4 regions of the Cellulosimicrobium sp. NPDC055967 genome follow, and region 1 is predicted to be linked to each of the others. Evidence: riboswitches for the same ligand, from Rfam matches in the RefSeq annotation. Region 1 holds a riboswitch; each other region holds the start of a gene.
What was found. A riboswitch is a leader RNA that binds a small molecule or an ion and turns the genes downstream of it on or off. The one in region 1 is predicted to bind thiamine pyrophosphate.

Region 1 (4,817 bases):
GTTCGGGCGGTGGCACGCGACGGCCGGGCACACCCGCCCGCCCCGCCTGGTCGGGGACGACCCCGGCGGCGCCGCGGCGGTGTCGTCCACCGTCGTGGTCGGGGCGGCCGGGGGCGCCGGCCGACCCTAGGCTGGGGCCATGCACGCGATCGTGGCCCGCGCGGCGGGCGGCCCCGAGGTCCTCGACCACACCGAGCTGCCCGACCCCTCGCCGGGCCCCGGCCAGCTCCTCGTCCGGTCCGCCGTCGCGGGCGTGAACTTCATCGACACGTACAAGCGCTCGGGCGTGTACGCGACGGAGTACCCGCACGTGGTCGGCAGCGAGGGCGCGGGCGTGGTCGCCGAGGTGGGCGACGGCGTCGAGGGCTTCACCGTCGGCGACCGCGTCGTGTGGACCGAGGCGCCCGGGTCGTACGCGGACCTCGTCGTCGTGGACGCCGCCCAGGCGCTGCACGTCCCCGACGCCGTGTCGCTCGAGGACGCGACCGCCGTCGCGCTCCAGGGCCTCACCGCGCACTACCTGTGCACCTCGTCCTACCCGGTCCGCCCGGGCGACCGGGTGCTCGTGCACGCGGGCGCGGGCGGCGTCGGGCTGCTCCTGACGCAGATGCTCGTGGCGCGGGGCGCGCACGTGATCTCGACGGTCTCGACGCCCGAGAAGGCCGATCTGTCCCGCGGCGCGGGCGCCGAGCACGCGATCCAGTACACGGCGTTCGCGGACCTCACCGCGGAGCTGCCGGAGGTCGTGCGCGGGCTCACGGGCGGCGAGGGCGTCGCGGCGGTGTACGACTCGGTGGGCAAGGACACGTTCGACGCGTCGCTCGCGTCGCTGCGCCGTCGGGGCACGCTCGTGCTGTACGGCGGCTCGTCCGGGCAGGTCCCGCCGTTCGACCCGCAGCGGCTCAACGCAGGCGGGTCGCTCTTCCTCACGCGGCCCAAGCTCGCCGACCACACGGCGACGCGCGCGGAGCTCGTCGAGCGCGCGACGGAGGTCCTCGGCGCGGTCGCGGGCGGGACGCTGCACGTGCGCGTCGGCGCCACGTTCCCGCTCGCCGACGCCGCCGACGCCCACCGGGCGCTGGAGGGCCGCGCGACCACGGGCAAGGTCCTGCTCGTCCCCGACGCAGCGGCGCAGGCCACGAGCTCGGGCACCGCGTGAGCTGGGACTGGGTGCCCGCGCGGCCTGGCGAGGAGGACGGGTCCGACGGCGGGCCCTCCCCTGCCCTGCGCCCCGCCGTGACGGTCCTCGCCGTCCTGCTCGCCGCGGCGCTCGCCGTGTACTGGGTGACGGTCGGGCTGCGCCAGCAGGCGGACGCGTGCGTCGCCGACCGCCCCGCGGGCGTCGCGGCGCAGGACGTCGTGGCGACCTGGCGCTGGTGGCCGCCCGGCTACGACTGCGCCGTCGCGCAGCCGACGACGAGCGCCTGACCCGTTCCGCGCGGTCAGCCGGGCGCGACGGGCGACGTGGCGTGCAGGTGGTCGACCGGGCCCCGGCCCGTCCCGACCTGCAGCGCGGCACCCGACCGCAGCGCGCCGGTGAGCCACTCCTTCGCGTCGCGCGCGGCCGCCGCCCAGCCCTCGCGCTGCGGGCGCAGGGCCGCGAGCGCCGCGGAGAGCGAGCACCCCGTGCCGTGGGTGTGCGGGGTGTCGACGCGGGGCGCGTCGAACGTGGTGACCGCGGGTGAGGCACCGGGGACCGCGGCCGGCACGACGAGGGCGTCCGGCGACGTCTCGCCGGTGAGGTGCCCGCCCTTGAGCAGCACGACGGCGCCGCTCGTCGCCGCGTACGACGCGGCCTGGGCCAGCGCGTCGTCCCAGGTCGTGGCGACGTCGCGGCCCGCGAGGACGGCCAGCTCGGGCAGGTTGGGGGTGACGACGTCGGCCCGGGCCGCGAGGTCGCGCACCGCCTGCTCCGCGCCCGCGTCGAGCAGCCGGTGCCCCGACGTGGCGACCATGACGGGGTCGAGGACGACCCAGGGTCGCTGGAGCCCGGCGTCGGTCCGCGCGGCCGCGAGCACGTCGAGCCACGCCCCGATCTCGCGGGCGTTGGCCTCGTCGGCCACCATGCCGATCTTCACGGCGTCGATCTCGACGTCGTCGGACACGGCGTCGAGCTGCTCGCGCAGGAAGGCGGGCCCGGGGACGTGCACGGAGCGGACGCCGTGCGTGTTCTGCGCGACGAGCGCCGTCGTCACGGCCATGCCGTACGCGCCGTGCGCGGCGAAGGACTTGAGGTCCGCCTGGATGCCCGCGCCCCCGGTCGGGTCGGTCCCCGCGATCGACAGGACGCGCGGACGCGAGGGCCGCGCGCCAGGGCCGCCGTCCGGGCCGGGTGAGCGGCCGCCCGCGGGCCGACGGGCGCTGTCGCGCCGGGGTGCGGGGTCGTGCTGGGGCAGGGCGAGCGTCATCGCCGGACATCCCTTCGCTGGTACGAGCCAGAGCAGGTTCGACGGGTCTCATCTCAGCCCCGCGTCGGGGCACCCCGTGTCGCTCGCCATGCTACGTCCCGCGCGCCGGACGACCTCCCCCGGTCTCACGGGGACCGGCGGACGCGACGCACCGCGTCAGGCCTGGTGGATCGCCTCCCCCGCGATCTCGAGGCCGATCTTCTTGCCGACGAGGAACCCGCCGGTCTCGAGCAGCACGTTCCAGACCAGGCCGAAGCTCTCGCGGTCGATCTCGGCCGCGGCGTGGAAGCCGAAGATGTCGCGGCCGTAGGGGTCGCGGCGCGCGCCCCCGTACTGCATCGACAGCACGGTCCGGTGCGTGACGCCCCGGACCGTGAGCAGCCCCTCGACGAGGAACCGCCCGGCCTGCGCCGTCCGGGGTTGCACCCGCTCGGGCGCGAGCTCGGCGCGCTCGGGCGAGCGGTTCCGCAGACGCGCCCACGCGAGGATCTGGTCCTGCTGCTCGCCCTGCCAGCAGACCGAGGTGCTACGGAACTCGATCGTCGGGTAGGCGTCGACGTCGAGGAAGTCGGGGCTGCGCAGGTGCGCGTCGCGCTCCTCGTGGTGCGTCGTGAGGCTCGCGGTCTCGATCGTCGCGGAGACCGCCGAGGCGAGCGGGTCCTCGCCGACCAGGACGGTCGCGCGCGCCCGGGTGAACTCGCCCCGGACGGGCGACACCATCATGTGCATCCCGGTGAACCCGATGCGCTTGTGCGCCTCGTCCAGCGCGTAGGTGCCGGCCTCGGGAACGGTGAGGCCGTTCCACTGCCGGACAGGGCGGGCCGTCGTCATACGTCGCTCCCAGGCGTCGTCGAGCCGCGACGTCGGTGTCCGCCCGGTACTTGGTCAGGTGTCCAGCACAGCATCCCCGATGGGTGCGTGAAACTTCAACCAGATGGCGGGTGATCTCCCCCTCGCACGCGCCACCCGCGGACGCACGAGCGCCGCCCGGCCGGAGGGGTCGGGCGGCGCTGCGGGTCGGGCGTGCGACGGGTCCGTGACGCGGCGGGTCGTCGCGTCCGTGCCGGTGGGAGGTCAGCGGGCCGGGAGCTCTCCCGGCATCGGGTCGTCCGCGCCCCAGCGCGTGACGCGCAGGCGCCGCGCGTCGGGGCCGGGCAGGACGTCCCCGCGGCCGAGGGCCTCCTCGGCCGCGGCGCGCAACGACTCCGGGGAGTCGTGCGTCACGCGCACGAACGCTCCCGAGAACGCGTCGAGCTCGCCGCGCGCGATCGCGACGACCATCTCGACCGTGCGCTCCACCGGGGTCCACTCGGTGCGACCCTCGTGCATGACCATCGACGCCGTCATGTCGGTCTGGACGACGCCGGGCGCGACCTCGAAGGTCCGCAGCCCGCGCGCGAACCCGGAGCGGTGCAGGTTCGCACCGAGCCGCAGGAGCGCCGTCTTGCTCGCGTTGTACGCGCTCGCGCCGTCCATGTCGTGCGAGCCCGCGCCGCTGTTGAGGTCGACGACGCGTCCCCCGCCGCGCGCGAGCATGCCGGGGACGACGGCGTGCGCGAGGAGGAACGGCCCGCGCACGTTGGTCTCGACGATCGCCCACCACTCGTCGGGGTCCGCCTCCCAGAGCGGCACCTCGGCGTCGACGCGCCCCGCGTTGTTGACGAGCAGGTCGACGCTCCCCAGCGCGTCCTGCGCGGCGCCGACGGCGGCCGTGACCGCGGCGGCGTCCGTGACGTCGGCCGTGACCACGACCGCGCGCCCCGCACCGCTGACGGTCAGGGCGCCGATCTCGTCGGCCACGCCCGCGAGCCGGGCGGCGTCGCGCGCGAGGAGCGCGACGTCGAGACCGGCCGCGGCGAGGCCGACGGCGATCGCGCGGCCGATGCCGCGCGACGCGCCGGTGACGAGCGCCGTCCGGGCGGGCGCGACGGTACCCGCCGCACCCACCGGGCCGGCCGCGCCCGCGCTCACGCCCGCAGCTCCGCGCCCACGCGCTCGCGCGCGGCCGTCACGGCACCCTCGCGGACGCGCGCGACGTCGTCCGCCGTCAGCGTGCGGTCGGCGGCGCGCAGTCGCAGCGAGAACGCCAGCGACTTGCGCCCGGCGCCGACCTGCTCGCCGGTGAAGACGTCGAACAGCGCGACGTCCTCGACCAGCTCCCCGGCACCGTCGACGATCGCGTCGCGCAGCGCCTGCGCGGTCACGCCGGCGTCCACCACGAACGCGAGGTCCTCCTTGGCGGCCGGGAAGCCCGAGACGGGCGTCGCCTGCACGGGCTCGTCCGACGAGGCGGCGACGACCGCGGACAGGTCGACCTCGAACGCCACCGTGCGCGCGGGCAGGCCGAGGTTCTCCAGCACCTTGGGGTGCAGCTCGCCCGCGTGCCCGACCACGGTCCCGTCCGCGAGC
Region 2 (4,817 bases), on a different contig from region 1:
GGCCCGCCTGACCCGACGCCGTCGCCCGGCTGCCACCGCCGTCCACCGCACAGGAGTCAGAACAGCACCTGCTCGACTCCCCCGCCCACGACGTCCAGCCCGCCGCCGTCCACCGGCATGCCCGCGAGCGCCCCGTCGTGCCCGTGCCCGTCGGAACGTTCCGGGGCGCCCCCGGCGAGGCTTCCGGTCGGGTAGGCACCGTCGGTCGGCGGGTCGGGCGCGCGGCGCCGGTCGCCGAGACCGCCGAGCTCGCCCCGGCGGTACCGTCCCTCGACGCCGGCGGGACCGCGGTGGCCGGACACCGCGAAGCCGCGCGCCTCGAGCATCGGGCGCACGCGGTCCCACAGCCAGGAGCGGTACGCCTTCGAGGCGTACGCCCCACGGGCGTAGACCCGCTCGTAGCCGGGGACGAGCTGCGGGTGCTCGCGCGCGAGCCAATCCAGGTACCACTCGCGCGTGCCAGGCTTGAGGTGCAGGGGCAGCACCGTCACTCCCGTCGCGCCCGCGTCCTTGACCGCGTCGAGCAGGTCGGTCAGCGCGCGCGTGGAGTCGGTGAGCCACGGCAGCACGGGCGCGACCATGACACCGCACGGCAGGCCCGCCTCGCGGACCGCGCGGATCAGGTCGAGGCGTGCGCGCGGCGAGGGCGTGCCCGGTTCGACGCTCGCCTGGAGAGCCGGGTCCAGCAGCGCGAGCGAGACGCCGATCCCCACCTCGACGCGCGAGGCGGCGTCGGCGAGCAGCGGCAGGTCGCGGCGCAGGAGCGTGCCCTTGGTCAGGACCGACAGCGGCGTGCCGGAGCCCGCGAGCGCGTCGATGATGCCCGGCATGAGGCGGTAGCGCCCCTCGGCCCGCTGGTAGGGGTCCGTGTTCGTGCCGAGCGCGACGGGCTCGCGGCTCCAGGACGCGCGGGCGAGCTCGGCGCGCAGCACCTCGTCGACGTTCACCTTGACCACGACCTCGCGGTCGAAGTCGTCACCCGCGTCGAGGTCGAGGTACTGGTGGGTGGGCCGGGCGAAGCAGTTGTGGCTCACGACCCCGGCGGCGACGAAGTCCCGCGTCCCGGTGGTGATGTCGACGAGCTCGGTCTCCTCCCCGGGCCCGTCGAGCGCCTCGAGCGAGTCGACGCGCAGCGCCTCGTCGCCCGTGACGTCCCGGCCCTCGAGCGCGACCCGTCCGTCCGCGAGCACTGCCGCCCCCGGGCCGAGGAGGACGTCGCCCAGCGCCAGGTGGGAGCGGCGCCCGGCCCCGCCGACGACGTGACGCCAGCCGCGTTCGGTGAGGAACCGGTGGTCGCCGCTCGCCGTGAGGCGCGTGCCGTCCGCGAGGGTCACGCGGTACGCGCGCTTGCGGGTGGTCCAGCGGTCGAGCACGCGCGTGCGCACGTAGCGCCGGTAGGCGCCGTGCGGCGCGGTCCCCACGATCTCGTCGCCGACGCGCAGCTCGCCGATCGGCCGCTGCGTGCCGTCGGCGAGCAGCACCGGCGTCGACGGCGCGAGGCAGTAGGAGCAGGCGTGGCTGCAGCCGCGGTACGGGTTGACCGTCCAGCGGAACGGCATGCGCGACATCGCCGGGACCTTCGACAGCGCGCTCTTGGCCGTCACCTCGTGGAACGTGATGCCCGCGAACTCGGGCGTGCGCACGCTGCGCACGAGGCCCGCCCGCTCCAGCCCCGGGAGAGCGCCGTCGTCCGCGCCGAGCGCCTGTCCGTCCCACCTCACCCGCACATTCGAACAGGTGTTCGATTCGACGTCAAGCCCCGGGGACGGCCGCCCGCCCGACGCCTACCCCCGCGTCCCCGGCGACCCACGCCTTGAGCAGGGAAAGGTTCGCGAGCGGCACGTGGTGCCCGATCCGCGGGTGGTCCAGCGTCACCCCGACGACGCCGGCCGCACCGAAGGAGGCGAGGTAGTCGATCGCGGCCGGCACCGGGACCGCGAGGAGCGGCACGGCGTCGCCCTCTGCGGCGAGCCCGAGGGCCAGCGCGGCCTCCTTCGCGCGGCCGGCGCTGCTGTAGAGGCAGATCATCGGCCCCTGGGCGGCGGCCACCGCGTACGGGCGGGGCCGGTCCTCGGGGCCGCGCGCGATGAAGAACCAGGTGTCGAGCCGGGCCGCCTGCCGCCAGAGGTCGATCTGCGCCGTCGTGTCTCCGGCGGGCGCCGACCGGACGGCCTCGTCGAGGCGGTCGAGCTCGGCGACCGCCGCAGGGTCGTTGTCCGTGGTCATGCCGCCACGCTCTCATGCCCCGACGGCCCGTCCCGCTGGCTGAGACGCCGGGATTGTCCGGGCCGCGCCGAGGGCCTAGGGTCGGGCCGAACGCCCCCGGGGAGCGCACGAGCGCTGAGAGTGCAGGCCGGACACCCGTCCCTCCTGCAGACCCGTGGAACCTGATCTGGTTCGTACCAGCGAAGGGAGCAGGGCCGACGTCACCGTCCCCTGCGCGCTCGTGCCCGCGCGCCCGCGCCGTGCCGTGCGCGCGGGCCCGGCGGTGGCGCGCCGTCGTGCACCCCTCGCCCCGGGGGCCCGACGGAGGGAACCCGCATGGCCGAGCCCCGCACCACCCCGCAGCAGGCGACCCGGAGCGCCGCCGTACCCACCGACCAGCCGCCCGCCGGGTCGGCCGGCGTGTCGCCCGGCGTGTCGGGCGGCGGGGCGCCCGGTCCCGCGGTCCGCCCGACCGGGCGCCCCGCGCCACGTCGCGGGCTGACGCTGCACGAGACGGTGCTGATCGCCGTCCTCGGCGTCGTCTTCGGGTTCGTGTACTGGGCGTTCGTCCAGCTCTGGGCCCCGCTCCAGCTCGCGATGGGCCCCCTCGCGGACCTCGCCGCGAACGTCCTCGCGGGCGCGTGGATCGTCGTCGGCCCCCTGGCCACGTACATCGTGCGCAAGCCGGGGGTCGGCATCCTCGCCGAGACCCTCGCCGCGCTCGTCGAGGTCGTCTTCCTCGCCTCCCCCGCGGGGCCGCTGCTGCTCGTCGTGGGCCTGGTCCAGGGCGTCGGCGCCGAGCTGCCGTTCGCGCTCACGCGCTACCGCCGGTTCGGCTGGTGGGTGTTCGTCGCGTCGGGCGTGAGCGCCGCGCTCGTCACGTTCGCGTTCAACGCCGTGCGCTTCGGCTGGCTCGGTCAGGACTACGCGATGCTCCGGCTCGGGATCCAGGTCGTGTCGTGCATCGTGCTGTGCGGCCTCGCGGCCCGCCTCCTCGGCGACTCGCTCGCCCGCACGGGCGCCCTCGACGCGTTCGCGATCGGCGCGGCCCGCCGTGGGTGAGGCGACCGCGCACGTGGCTGACGTGACCGCGCACGCGCGCGACGTTCCCGACGCTGTCACAGCCGCCGACGTGACCGTGCACCTCGGGCACCACGGCACCCGGGTGCTCGACGGCGTCGACGTCACCGTCCCGGCCGGGACGAGCCTGCTGGTCCTCGGCCCCTCCGGGTGCGGGAAGTCGACCTTCCTGCGCGCGCTCGTCGGCGTCGTCCCGCACACCCTCCCGGGCGCCGTCCTGGGCGGCCTCCGCGTGACCGGCGCCGACCCGCGCGAGGTGCCTCCGCCCGCGCTCGCCGCCCGCGTCGGCCTCGTCCAGCAGCGGCCCGGCGACCAGCTCTGCCTGGCGCGAGTGGACGAGGAGCTGCGGTTCGCGCTCGAGAACCGCGGTGCCGACCCCCGCAGCATGGACGCCCGCGCGACCGCGGCGCTCACCGCCGTCGGCGCCGCGCACCTGCACGACCGCCCGACCCACGCGCTGTCGGGCGGCGAGGCCCAGCGCGTCGCGGTCGCCGCGGCGCTCGTCGCCGAGCCGGAGCTCCTCGTCCTCGACGAGCCCACCGCGCTGCTGGACCCCGCCGCCGCCCACGACGTCGGGGCCCTCGTCGCCCGCCTCGCGCGCCGACCCGGACCCGGGGACGGTCACGACGCCGCGCCGCGGCACCGCTCGGTCGTGCTCGTCGAGCACCGCCTGGACGACCTGGGCACGCTGCCGGACGCGACCCTGGTGCTCGGGCGCGACGGCAGGGTCGTCGCGCACGGCCCCACCGACCGCGTCCTGCGCGAGCACGCGCACGACCTCGCCGGGCTGGGGTGCTGGCTGCCCCTCGCCGTCCGCCTCGAGCAGGCGGGCGCCCCGGGGCCGCTCGGCTCCCCCGAGGCCGACGACTGGCTGGCCGACCTCGCGCGGTCCTCGCCCGCGCGCCCCACCACCGACCCGGCCGTGACCCCGGCCGGCGCGGCGCGCCCCGTGGCGCTCCGGGCCCGCGGCCTCGCCGTCCATCGGGGCGGACTCCGCGCGGGGCGGTCCCGGCACGGCGGCCCGGACGTCGTGCGCGACGTGGACCTCGACGTCCGCGCGGGCGAGGTGCTCGCCGTCGTCGGGCCCAACGGGGGCGGCAAGTCGACGCTCCTGCGCGGCATGGCCGGGCTCGAGCGCACCACGGGCGAGGTCGCGACCGCGACCGGCGAGCCCGTCGCGATGGTGTTCCAGGACCCCGAGCACCAGCTCGTCGCCCGCACGGTGCGCGAGGAGGTCGCCTGGTCGGCGCGGCTCGCCCGCCTCGACGACGTCGACGCGCGCGTCGACCGGGAGCTCGCCGCGTTCGGGCTCGCGCGCCTCGCCGACGCGAACCCGTACCGGCTCTCGGGCGGCGAGCAGCGGCGCCTGTCCCTGGCGACAGCGACCGTCCTGGACCCGCCGGTCCTCCTCGCCGACGAGCCCACGTTCGGGCTGGACCGGGCCCAGGCCGCCGCGGTCGCCCGCGTCCTGCGGGAGCGCGCCGACGCGGGCGGTGCGGTGGTCGTCGTCTCGCACGACCTCTCGCTCGTCG
Region 3 (4,817 bases), on a different contig from region 1:
ACGAACGGCGCGGCGAGGACCCCGAGCACGGGACCGACCGCGAGCGGGGAGAGCAGCAGCACGCCCGCGATCACCCCGACCGCGCCGAGCCCGAGGAGCGGCGCCCCGCCGCTCCCCACCGCCGCGGCACCCACCACGAGCCCGGTGCCGGCGAGCAGGGCCAGCGCCCCCGCGACCACCCGGGCGACGCCCGGGCCGGCGGGACGCACGACGTCGGCCCGCATCGCCTCCACGGGCCGGACGAGCGCCGCGTGCCGCGCGGGCAGGGCCGCTGCGACGACGGACACCACGACCCCGACGACGAGCGGGACCACGATCCCGGCGGTCGTCACGGGCAGCGACCCGGCCAGCTCCATGCCCACCGCGCCGAGCCCGCTCCGCGCGAGCTCGGCGAGCCCGAACCCGGCCGCGACGCCCAGCACCGCGCCGACGACCCCGACGACGGCGGCCTGTCCCAGCACCGAGGCGAACACCTGCGCGGGCGACACCCCGACGGCGCGCAGGAGCGCGAGCTCCCGCGTGCGGCGGCGCACGTGCATCGCGAACGTGTTGGTGATGATGAACGTACCGACGAACAGCGCGAGCCCGGCGAACACGAGCAGGAACGTCGAGACGAAGCCGAGCTGGTCGGCGATGGCGCTGCTCGTCTCGTCGCGCAGCTCCGCGCCCGTCACGGCCTCGGCGTCGCCGGGGAGCGCCGCCGCGACGGCGTCGCGCAGCGTCTCGGGCGAGACGCCGTCGGCGGCGTACAGGGCGATCGACGGCACCATGCCGTCCGGCGCGTACGTCATCGCGGCGGTCGTCGTGTCGAGCAGGACGATCGTCGCACCCGCCATGGGCGCGGACAGCGAGAGCTCGCCGACCACGCGCACGGGCCGCACCGCGTCGCCGAGCACGACGTCGGTCGTGTCGCCCACGGCGAGCCCCGACGCCTCGAGCGTCGCGGACTCGAGCGCGACCTCGGCGCCGTCCTCCGGCGCGCGGCCGTCGACCACGCGCGGCCCGGGGTCGCGCGGGTCGTACCCGATCGCCATGCTCGGCGCCTGGGTGCTCAGCACCGCGGTGCCGTCGGCGCCCACCAGGACGGCGGGGCCGCTCACCTCCGCGAGCGCGAGGTCGACGTCGTCCCGCGCGTCGAGCGTGCCGGCCAGGTCCGCCGGGACGAGGCTCCGTGCGCCGCCGAGCTGCGCGGACGACGACTCGAGCGCGGACCCGGCGGTGGTGGCGCCGCGCACGTACGCGTCCGCCTGGATCGACGACGCGACGATGCCGTCGAACGTCGAGGCGAGCATCGCACGGAGCGCGAACGTGCCGGTGACGAACGCGACGCCGATCGTCACCGCGAGCACGGACAGCACGAGCTGTGCGCCGTGCGCGCGCACGCCGCGCAGCGCGATCCGGCCCATCATCGGACGGCCGCCGGTTCGTGGGTGACCGGTGCGGCGTGCGCGCCCGCCGACGCCGCCGGCGTGAGGGCGCCGAGCGTGTCGAGGACGGCCTGCGGCGTCGGGTCGCGCAGCTCGGTCACGAGGCGCCCGTCCGCGAGGAACAGCACGCGGTGCGCGTACGACGCCGCCGTCGGGTCGTGCGTGACCATGGCGACGGACTGGCCGAGGTCGTCCACCGAGGCGCGCAGGAAGCCGAGCACCTCCGCGGCGGCGCGCGAGTCGAGGTTGCCGGTCGGCTCGTCCGCGAACACGACCGCCGGCCGGGACACGAGCGCCCGCGCGCACGCGACGCGCTGCTGCTGCCCGCCCGAGAGCTCCGCCGGGCGGTGCCCGAGCCGCGGGCGCAGGCCGACGGCGTCGACGACGCGGTCGAACCACGCCCGGTCCACGGGCCGGCGCGCGACGGCGAGCGGGAGCACGATGTTCTCCTCCGCCGTGAGCGTCGGCACGAGGTTGAACGACTGGAAGACGAACCCGATGCGCGTGCGTCGCAGCCGCGTCAGCCGTCGCTCGCTCATCGCCGAGACCGTCTCGCCGTCCACGACGACGGTCCCCGCCGTGGGGGAGTCCAGCCCGGCGAGGCAGTGCATGAGGGTCGACTTGCCCGACCCGGACGGGCCCATGATCGCCGTGAGGCGTCCGCGTTCGAGGTCGACGTCGACGCCGTCCAGGGCGCGGACCGCGGCCTCGCCGCGCCCGTAGGTCTTCACGAGCCCCCGTGCGGTGGCGATCACGGGCCGCTCCGGCGTGGTCCCGGCGGCTCCCGCGGCGTTCTCGGCGTTCTCGGCGTTCTCGGTGGACGTCGCGACGGTCGTCGTCGCACCCGTCATCCCAGGTCTGCTGCTCATCGGTCCTTCCCCTCCTGCGTCGTCGGCCGGGGGCCCCGGTCCGGTCGTCTCGACCCTCCCGCGGGGGTGCGCCCCCGGGCATCGGGGACCGGCCCGGACCCCTCCCTGGTCGGTGCGGCGCCGCTCTCAGGGTTCTCTCAGGGGGATTCCCCAGGGGCGGCCCGGTGTAGGCTCGACGTGAACGACAGGGGAGCTCCTGGAGGAGCTGAGAGTGCGGACCACCGCAGACCCTCGAACCTGATCCGGTTAGCACCGGTGGAGGAAGTCGGGAATCTCGATCACCTGCTCGTGCGGTCTCCCGCGCTCGCCGGAGCACGGGTCGCACGGGTCGGTGGACCCCTCCTGAACGTCCTGGGAGGACACATGCAGCGCACGACCGCCCGCACCCGCCGGAGCACCCTCGTCACGGGCGCGGGCACGACCCTCGCCCTCCTCGCGCTCGCCGCGTGCGGCAGCGGCGACGACGCGACGTCAGGCTCGGGAGGCGACGACGCGTCGTCGGGCGCCGGGGGCACGGTCACCCTGGTCACCCACGACTCCTTCGCCGTGAGCGACGAGGTGCTCGCCGCGTTCGAGGAGGAGAGCGGGCTCACCGTGGAGCAGGTCGCGCCGGGCGACGGCGGCGCGCTCGTCAACCAGCTGATCCTCACCAAGGACTCGCCGCTGGGCGACGTCGTGTTCGGGATCGACAACACGTTCGCCTCGCGCGCGATCGACGAGGGCGTGCTCGCGCCCTACACGCCGGACGGACTGTCCGACTCCGCGGCGCAGTACGCGGTGGGGGACGGGGGAGAGCTGACGCCCGTCGACCTCGGCGACGTCTGCGTCAACGTCGACCACACCTGGTTCGCCGACGCGGGCATCCCCGAGCCGGTGTCGCTCGAGGACCTCGCGAAGCCGGAGTACGAGGACCTCCTCGTCGTGACCAACCCGGCGACGTCGTCGCCCGGCCTCGCGTTCCTCCTCGCGACCGTCGGCGCGTTCGGCGAGGACGGCTGGGAGGACTACTGGGCCGACCTGCGCGCCAACGGCGTGAAGGTCGTCGACGGCTGGTCCGACGCGTACTACGTCGACTTCTCCGGCTCCGAGGGCGCCGGGCCGCGCCCGCTCGTGCTGTCGTACTCGACGTCGCCCGCGTTCACGCTCACCGAGGACGGCTCCGAGTCGACCACGGGTGCGCTGCTCGACACGTGCTTCCGCCAGGTCGAGTACGCGGGCGTGCTCGCGAACGCGAAGAACCCCGAGGGCGCGCAGCAGCTCGTGGACTTCCTCGTGAGCGAGGCGTTCCAGGCCGACGTGCCCGGCCAGATGTACATGTACCCCGCCGACGACTCCGTCGCGCTCCCCGACGGCTGGGCCGAGTTCGCCCCGCTCGCCGACGAGCCCTTCGAGGTCGCGCCCGCCGACATCTCGGCGCACCGTGACGAGTGGATCAAGGCATGGACGGCCACGGTCGTCGACTGACCCGCGTCTCCGGTCCGCCGGCGGGCATGACCAGGGCTTTACCTCGCGAGGTAGAGCCCTGGTCCGCCGAGGTAGAGCCGTGGTGAGGGGCCGCGCGGTCCGGCGGGGCAGCGTCGGGCGCGGGGTGCTGTGGGGGATCGCGGCGGCGGTGCCGCTGCTGTTCCTCGGGGTGTTCTTCGCGTGGCCGGTCGTCACGCTCGTGGCGCGCGGGTTCGTCGGGGACGACGGCGGGCTCGACCTGTCGGGGTTCGCGGAGGTCTTCTCCCAGCCGCGGACGTGGCGGATCCTCGGGCTGACGCTGTGGCAGGCCGTGCTCGGCACGGCGTTCTCCGTGCTGCTCGGCGTGCCCGGGGCGTACGTGCTGTACCGGTGCCGGTTCCCCGGGCGACGGGTCGTGCGCGCGCTCGTCACGGTGCCGTTCGTGCTGCCGACCGTCGTCGTGGGCGTCGCGTTCCGGTCGCTGCTCGTGCAGGGCGGCCCGCTCGGGTTCCTGCGGCTCGACGAGACGTTCGCGGCGATCGTCGTCGCGCTCGTGTTCTTCAACTACTCGGTCGTCGTGCGCACGGTCGGCGGGCTGTGGGAGCACCTCGACCCGCGCGCCGAGCAGGCCGCCCGGGCGCTCGGCGCGACGCCGTGGCGCGCGTTCCGCACCGTGACCCTCCCGGCGTTGACTCCCGCGATCGCGAGCGCCGCGTCGATCGTGTTCCTCTTCTGCGCGACGGCGTTCGGCGTCGTGCTCGTGCTCGGCGGCATCCGCTACGGGACCATCGAGACGGAGATCTGGATCCAGACCACCCAGTTCCTCGACCTGCGCACCGCGGCGGTGCTGTCCGTCGTGCAGCTCGTCGTCGTCGCGGCGGCGCTCACCGTCGCGAACCGCACGCGGGCGCGGCGCGAGCGAGCCCTGAACCTCTCGTCCTCCACGTCGTCCGCGCACCCGCTGCGGCTGTGGCGCGACGGCCGCCCGACGGGCGACCTCGCCCCGGCGGCGCTCACGGCGGCCGTGGTCGTCGTGCTCGTCGGCCTGCCGCTCGGCACGCTCGTCGTGCGCTCGTTC
Region 4 (4,817 bases), on a different contig from region 1:
GCCCGACGCCGAGGGGCGAGCCGCACGAGCGGCTCGCCCCTCGGCGCGTCCCGGGCGGAGCGTCGACCGGCCCGACCGGCCCGGCCGCACCGCGGTCGCGGTAGATTCGGGCCGCGCCCCCATGGCCCAACTGGCAGAGGCGGCCGGCTTAAACCCGGCGTGTTCCGGGTTCGAGTCCCGGTGGGGGCACCGACGTCACGAGAGCCCGGTCGGGCCCTCGGGCTCGGGCGGCGGCGCGGCCTCCTGGCCGAGGACCACGACGGTGCCGTCCGGGTCCTGGACGCGCGCGACGCGCTCGCCCCACGGCTGGTCGGTAGGCGGCTGGAGCACCGGCACTCCGGCCGCGGCGAGGTGCTCGACGGCCCGGTCGCAGTCGTCGACGTACACCCACAGCGCGGTGCGCGCGACGCCGGCGGGCATCGTGCCGTCGTCGAGCCCGATCCCGAGCGGCGAGCCGCCGACGTGCACGCTCACGTACACGGGCGGGCCCTCGTCGGGGAACGCGTACTCGACGGTCCCGCGCAGCAGGTCGCGGTAGAAGACGAGCGACCGCTCCACGTCGGCCACGGAGAGGATCGGGAAGAGGCTGCGGAACATCGGCCTGGCTCCTCGGTGCGCACGGCTGGGTGCTCCCATCGTGCGCGCCCGGCGCCGGGCCCCCGCCCCGGACCTGTTCCGCCCCGCCGTCGGGGTCGGCCGCCCGCGCCTGCGGTCAGGCGGCGGTCCGCCCCAGGGCGTCGTCGAGGAACGCCCGGACCTCGGCGAGCTCGCGCGCGTCGATGCCGTGCGCGAGGCCGGGGTAGACGCGCTCGACGAGCGTCGAGCGGCCGGGCAGCCACGCGGCCGTCCGCTCGATCGCGTGCGGCGCGATGACGCGGTCCTCGGCACCGCGGCCCCAGAACACGGGCGGCCGGGACGCGGCGAGCGCGGCGTCGGCGGGCTGCTCCGCGCCTTGGACGAACCCGCCGAGGACGACGGTCGCCGCCACACGCTCGGGGCGCGTGCGCAGGAGCTGCGTCGCCATGAGCCCGCCCTGGGAGAACCCGACGGGGACGACCTGCCGCTCGGGCCCGAGCTCGGCGTCGACCCAGGCCCAGGCGGCCTCGGTCGCGCGCGCCACGGGCTCCGGGTCGGGGTCGCCCGGCGTGACGATCGGGAACCAGGCGAAGCCGCCGTGGGGGAGGGGGAGCGGGGCGCGCAGCGAGACCCAGGGCGCGCCCAGGTGCGGGCCCAGGCCCGCGAGGTCGTGCTCGTGCGAGCCGAACCCGTGCAGCAGCACGACGACGGGCCCCGCGGTGGTCGGGTCCGCCGGGTCCGCGTCGGACCGGACCGCGACGAGGGTGGACGGGGCGCTCATCGCGCGAGCAGCTCGTCGGTCGTCGTGCCGGGCACGGCCAGCGTGACGCGCGTGCCCCACGGGTCGTGCACGACGACGGAGCGGCCGTCGTCGGCGTGCTGCAGGCCGCGGGCCCGCAGGCGGGCGACGAGCGCGTCGAGGTCGTCGCGGCCGGGGACGGTGACCGCGACGTCGCCGAGCCCGAGGCTCGCGGCGCGCGGGCCGGCGCCGGCGCTGTTCCAGACGTTCATCGCGACGTGGTGGTGGTACCCGCCGGCGGACGCGAACAGGGCGCCGCTGTACTCGGTGACCGTGGCCTCGAACCCGACGGCGTCGACGTAGAAGTCGTGGGCGGTCGCGATGTCGCCGACCTGGAGGTGGACGTGCCCCACGCGACCGGCGAGCGCGGGCCCGGCGTCGAACGTCTCCTGGTCGAGGTGCGTGCGCAGGTACGCGTTCGGGTCCAGGTACTCGGTCGCCATGACGATCTGGCCGCGCTCGCGGACCCACGTCTCGCGGGGGCGGTCGGTGTACAGCTCGACCCCGTTCCCCTCGGGGTCGGTGAAGTAGAACGCCTCGCTGACGAGGTGGTCGCTCGACCCGACGAACGCCCCGCGACGGTCCTGCGCGGCCCGGTAGACGGTCGCGGCGAGGCTCGCCGCGTCGTCGAACAGGAACGCGGTGTGGAACAGGCCGGCCTGACGCCGGTCGACGGCGGGCAGGCCGGGCGTGTGCACGAGCCGCAGCATGGGCGTCGTGCCGCGGCCGAGGACGCGGTGCACCTCGGTGCCGCGCGAGCGCTCCTCGAGCGGGGCCAGCGCGAACGCGCCCGTGTAGTAGGACGTCATCTGCTCGAGGTCGCCGACGCGCAGCGTGACGGCGTCCATGCTCGTGGACGGGGACAGGAGGCGGTCGGTCGCCGCGCCCGGGGTGCTCGTGGTCATGTCTGCTCCAACTTGTTGTTGCTACAACTATATTCCACACGTCGCCGGACGCTCCCGGCGCGGGCCGCGCTTCCTTGCTAGGGTCGCGGCGAACCACGCGGGGCGTCCCGCCCGGGCAGCCGGGCCGAGGGACTGAGACGAGCGGTACGGCCGCCCGGACCCGTCGAACCTGATCTCGCTAGCACGAGCGGAGGAACGTGGGCATGACGACGCCTGCTGCCATCACCCTGAACCCTGTCCTCGCGGACGACCCGACCGCACTCGTCCGGCCGGGGGAGACCGGCTTCACGGTCGACCTCGCGCGCCGGTACGCGCACCTCTTCGACGAGTTCTACGACCACCCGTTCCTCGCCGGGCTGCGCGACGGGTCGGTCGAGCCGGCCGCGGTGCGGCACTACGTCGGCCAGGACCACCAGTACCTCACGGCGTACCTGCGCTGCTACGGGCTCGGCATGGCGCTCGCGCCGGACCGTGACTGGGCCGCGTACTTCCACGAGAAGGCCGGGTTCCTGCTCGACGACGAGTCGCACGCGCACCACGCGATGTGCGACTTCCTCGGCGTGACGTACGAGGAGGCGCAGACGAACCGCCTCGCCCCGAGCGCGCAGGCGTACGTCGACCACATGCTCGCCGCGGGCCGCGACTCCCTCGGCGTGCTGCTCGCCGCGCTCCTGCCGTGCCCGTGGACCTACATCTGGTCGGCGCGGCGGTTCTGGCTCGCCGAGCGCGAGACGACGCCCGGCGCGATCGCGGACGACCACCCGCTCGCGGGCTGGTGGGAGTTCTACGCCGCCGAGCGCACCGAGGGGGTCCTGGCCGACCTGCGCGAGCGTCTCGACGCGCTCGCCGCCGACGCGGGCGAGGCGGAGCGCGCCCGCATGGAGCGCGCGTTCGAGCTGAGCTGCCGGCACGAGATCCGGTTCTGGCAGATGGCGTGGTCGCTCGAGCGCTGGTGACGTCCCTCCCGGACCGGTGAGGCCCGACGTCGGGCCTTACGCCAGCAGCAGATCCTCGCCCGGGTGCCTCGGCACCCGGGCGAGGGCGCGGGTAGCGTGACCGCATGGACACGACGAGCGCGGTGCCGGGCCCGGTGCCGATCGCAGTGCCGAGACCGGCGCCGGACCCGGTGCCGAGAGCGGTGCCGGACGCAGTGCCGGACGCGGTGCCGGACGCGGTCCCGGCGAGCCCCCGGTCCCGGAAGGGCGGGCGGCCGGAGCCGCTCCTGCGGCACGTCATCGGCGGGATCCTCCGGCGGGCCCGGCTCGGGCAGGGGCGGACGCTCGTGGACGTCGCGGCTGCCGCACGGGTCTCGACCGCCTACCTGTCCGAGGTGGAGCGCGGCCGCAAGGAGGCGTCGTCCGAGGTCCTGGCCGCCGTCTGCGGCGCCCTCGGCCTGCGCCTCGTGGACCTCGTGGCCCGCACGGGCGAAGAGCTGCGCCCCGTCGCCCCGGTGCGCGTGCTCTCCTCCGTCCGGGAGCGCGGTGCGCCCTCCGCGCCCCGGCACCCCGCACCCGCCGGCGAGCCCGTGCGCGACCTCCCGGTCGCGCGCACCACGCTCGCGAGCCCGGCGCTCGCGGCGCGGCCGACCCCGCGCGCCGCCGACGTCCTGCTCCTCGCGGCCTGAGCCCCGCGGGGCCCGCCGCACCGGCTGACGCGCGGCCGGCGCCGGGCCGGCACCTGGCCGGCTCCTGGGCGGCACCGCGTGTCGCGCCCCGGCGCGGCGAGGCGGGCGCCGCTACCGTCGAGGGATGACGGAGCCGCAGACCGCGCACGGCACGGCAGAGCAGACCGCCCCGGCCCTCCAGGAGCTCGTCGACGACGCCGCGTTCCTCTCGCACGAGCACCAGCTCCACCTCGTGGACCGCCACGGCGACGACGCGTGGGGCGCCGAGATGGCCACGGGGACGTTCACCTTCACCGCGCCGGACGGCGGGACGACGACGTGCCGGCTCCAGTTCCTCGGCACGGCCGCGCCCGGCCCCGGGAGCTGGATGTGGGCGTGGAACAACGTCAACGACTTCCCCGAGGACGTGCTGCGCGCGGCCGAGAAGACCCGCGAGACCGGTCTGCGCGAGGCGACCGACGCGGAGCTGCCGCTCGCCGACGACCTCCCGTACCGGCTCGCGCTCGCGGCGAAGGCCGTCACCGGTTCCTGGACCCACTACAGCGGTCCCGTCGGTGGCGGGACGCGCGCGTGGTTCCTCCTCGACGCCGACGACCTCGCGCTGCCCGCTCCGAGCGTGCCGCGCGTCGTGCGGGTGCTGAGCGAGGGTCTGCTGTCCGTCACGGTCGTCGACCACCGGCGGGCGGTCGCGTCGTACGCGGCCGCGCGCGGCCTCGGGACGACGGAGGGCGACGGCGCGGTCGAGCTCGCCGTGCCTGACGGGAGCGTGACCGTCCGGTTCGACGAGCGCGGGCGGATCGCCGCCATCGAGGCGACGGCACGCCCGGTGGCCGGGCCGGCGCGCGCCCCCGAGCCGGCAGCAGCGGGACCGGACGCGGGTGCGCCCGGGGCGGACACCGCCGTCGAGCCCGTC

Region 2: another riboswitch for thiamine pyrophosphate. It lies ahead of ACFC2L_RS07075 (ECF transporter S component); the one in region 1 lies ahead of thiD (bifunctional hydroxymethylpyrimidine kinase/phosphomethylpyrimidine kinase).
Region 3: another riboswitch for thiamine pyrophosphate. It lies ahead of ACFC2L_RS16415 (thiamine ABC transporter substrate binding subunit); the one in region 1 lies ahead of thiD (bifunctional hydroxymethylpyrimidine kinase/phosphomethylpyrimidine kinase).
Region 4: another riboswitch for thiamine pyrophosphate. It lies ahead of ACFC2L_RS19780 (TenA family protein); the one in region 1 lies ahead of thiD (bifunctional hydroxymethylpyrimidine kinase/phosphomethylpyrimidine kinase).

The regions. Positions count from the first base shown of each region.
Region 1 covers NZ_JBHJYJ010000007.1:219,271-224,087, reverse strand. The annotation lists gene ACFC2L_RS11915 (ABC transporter ATP-binding protein) at 1-130, shown strand, start outside; gene ACFC2L_RS11910 (quinone oxidoreductase) at 140-1,159, shown strand; gene ACFC2L_RS11905 (hypothetical protein) at 1,156-1,428, shown strand; gene thiD (bifunctional hydroxymethylpyrimidine kinase/phosphomethylpyrimidine kinase) at 1,443-2,408, opposite strand; TPP riboswitch at 2,401-2,495, opposite strand; gene ACFC2L_RS11895 (YceI family protein) at 2,565-3,239, opposite strand; gene ACFC2L_RS11890 (SDR family oxidoreductase) at 3,483-4,379, opposite strand; gene pheT (phenylalanine--tRNA ligase subunit beta) at 4,376-4,817, opposite strand, start outside.
Region 2 covers NZ_JBHJYJ010000004.1:91,823-96,639, reverse strand. The annotation lists gene ACFC2L_RS07090 (hypothetical protein) at 1-11, shown strand, start outside; gene ACFC2L_RS07085 (Rv2578c family radical SAM protein) at 57-1,721, opposite strand; gene ACFC2L_RS07080 (hypothetical protein) at 1,753-2,226, opposite strand; TPP riboswitch at 2,314-2,433, shown strand; gene ACFC2L_RS07075 (ECF transporter S component) at 2,542-3,267, shown strand; gene ACFC2L_RS07070 (ABC transporter ATP-binding protein) at 3,281-4,817, shown strand, end outside.
Region 3 covers NZ_JBHJYJ010000014.1:81,186-86,002, forward strand. The annotation lists gene ACFC2L_RS16405 (ABC transporter permease) at 1-1,409, opposite strand, end outside; gene ACFC2L_RS16410 (ABC transporter ATP-binding protein) at 1,406-2,296, opposite strand; TPP riboswitch at 2,473-2,577, shown strand; gene ACFC2L_RS16415 (thiamine ABC transporter substrate binding subunit) at 2,660-3,760, shown strand; gene ACFC2L_RS16420 (ABC transporter permease) at 3,840-4,817, shown strand, end outside.
Region 4 covers NZ_JBHJYJ010000026.1:3,698-8,514, forward strand. The annotation lists tRNA gene ACFC2L_RS19760 (tRNA-Leu) at 116-189, shown strand; gene ACFC2L_RS19765 (VOC family protein) at 196-597, opposite strand; gene ACFC2L_RS19770 (alpha/beta hydrolase) at 713-1,357, opposite strand; gene ACFC2L_RS19775 (VOC family protein) at 1,354-2,280, opposite strand; TPP riboswitch at 2,369-2,493, shown strand; gene ACFC2L_RS19780 (TenA family protein) at 2,484-3,236, shown strand; gene ACFC2L_RS19785 (helix-turn-helix domain-containing protein) at 3,341-3,904, shown strand; gene ACFC2L_RS19790 (DUF6882 domain-containing protein) at 4,029-4,817, shown strand, end outside.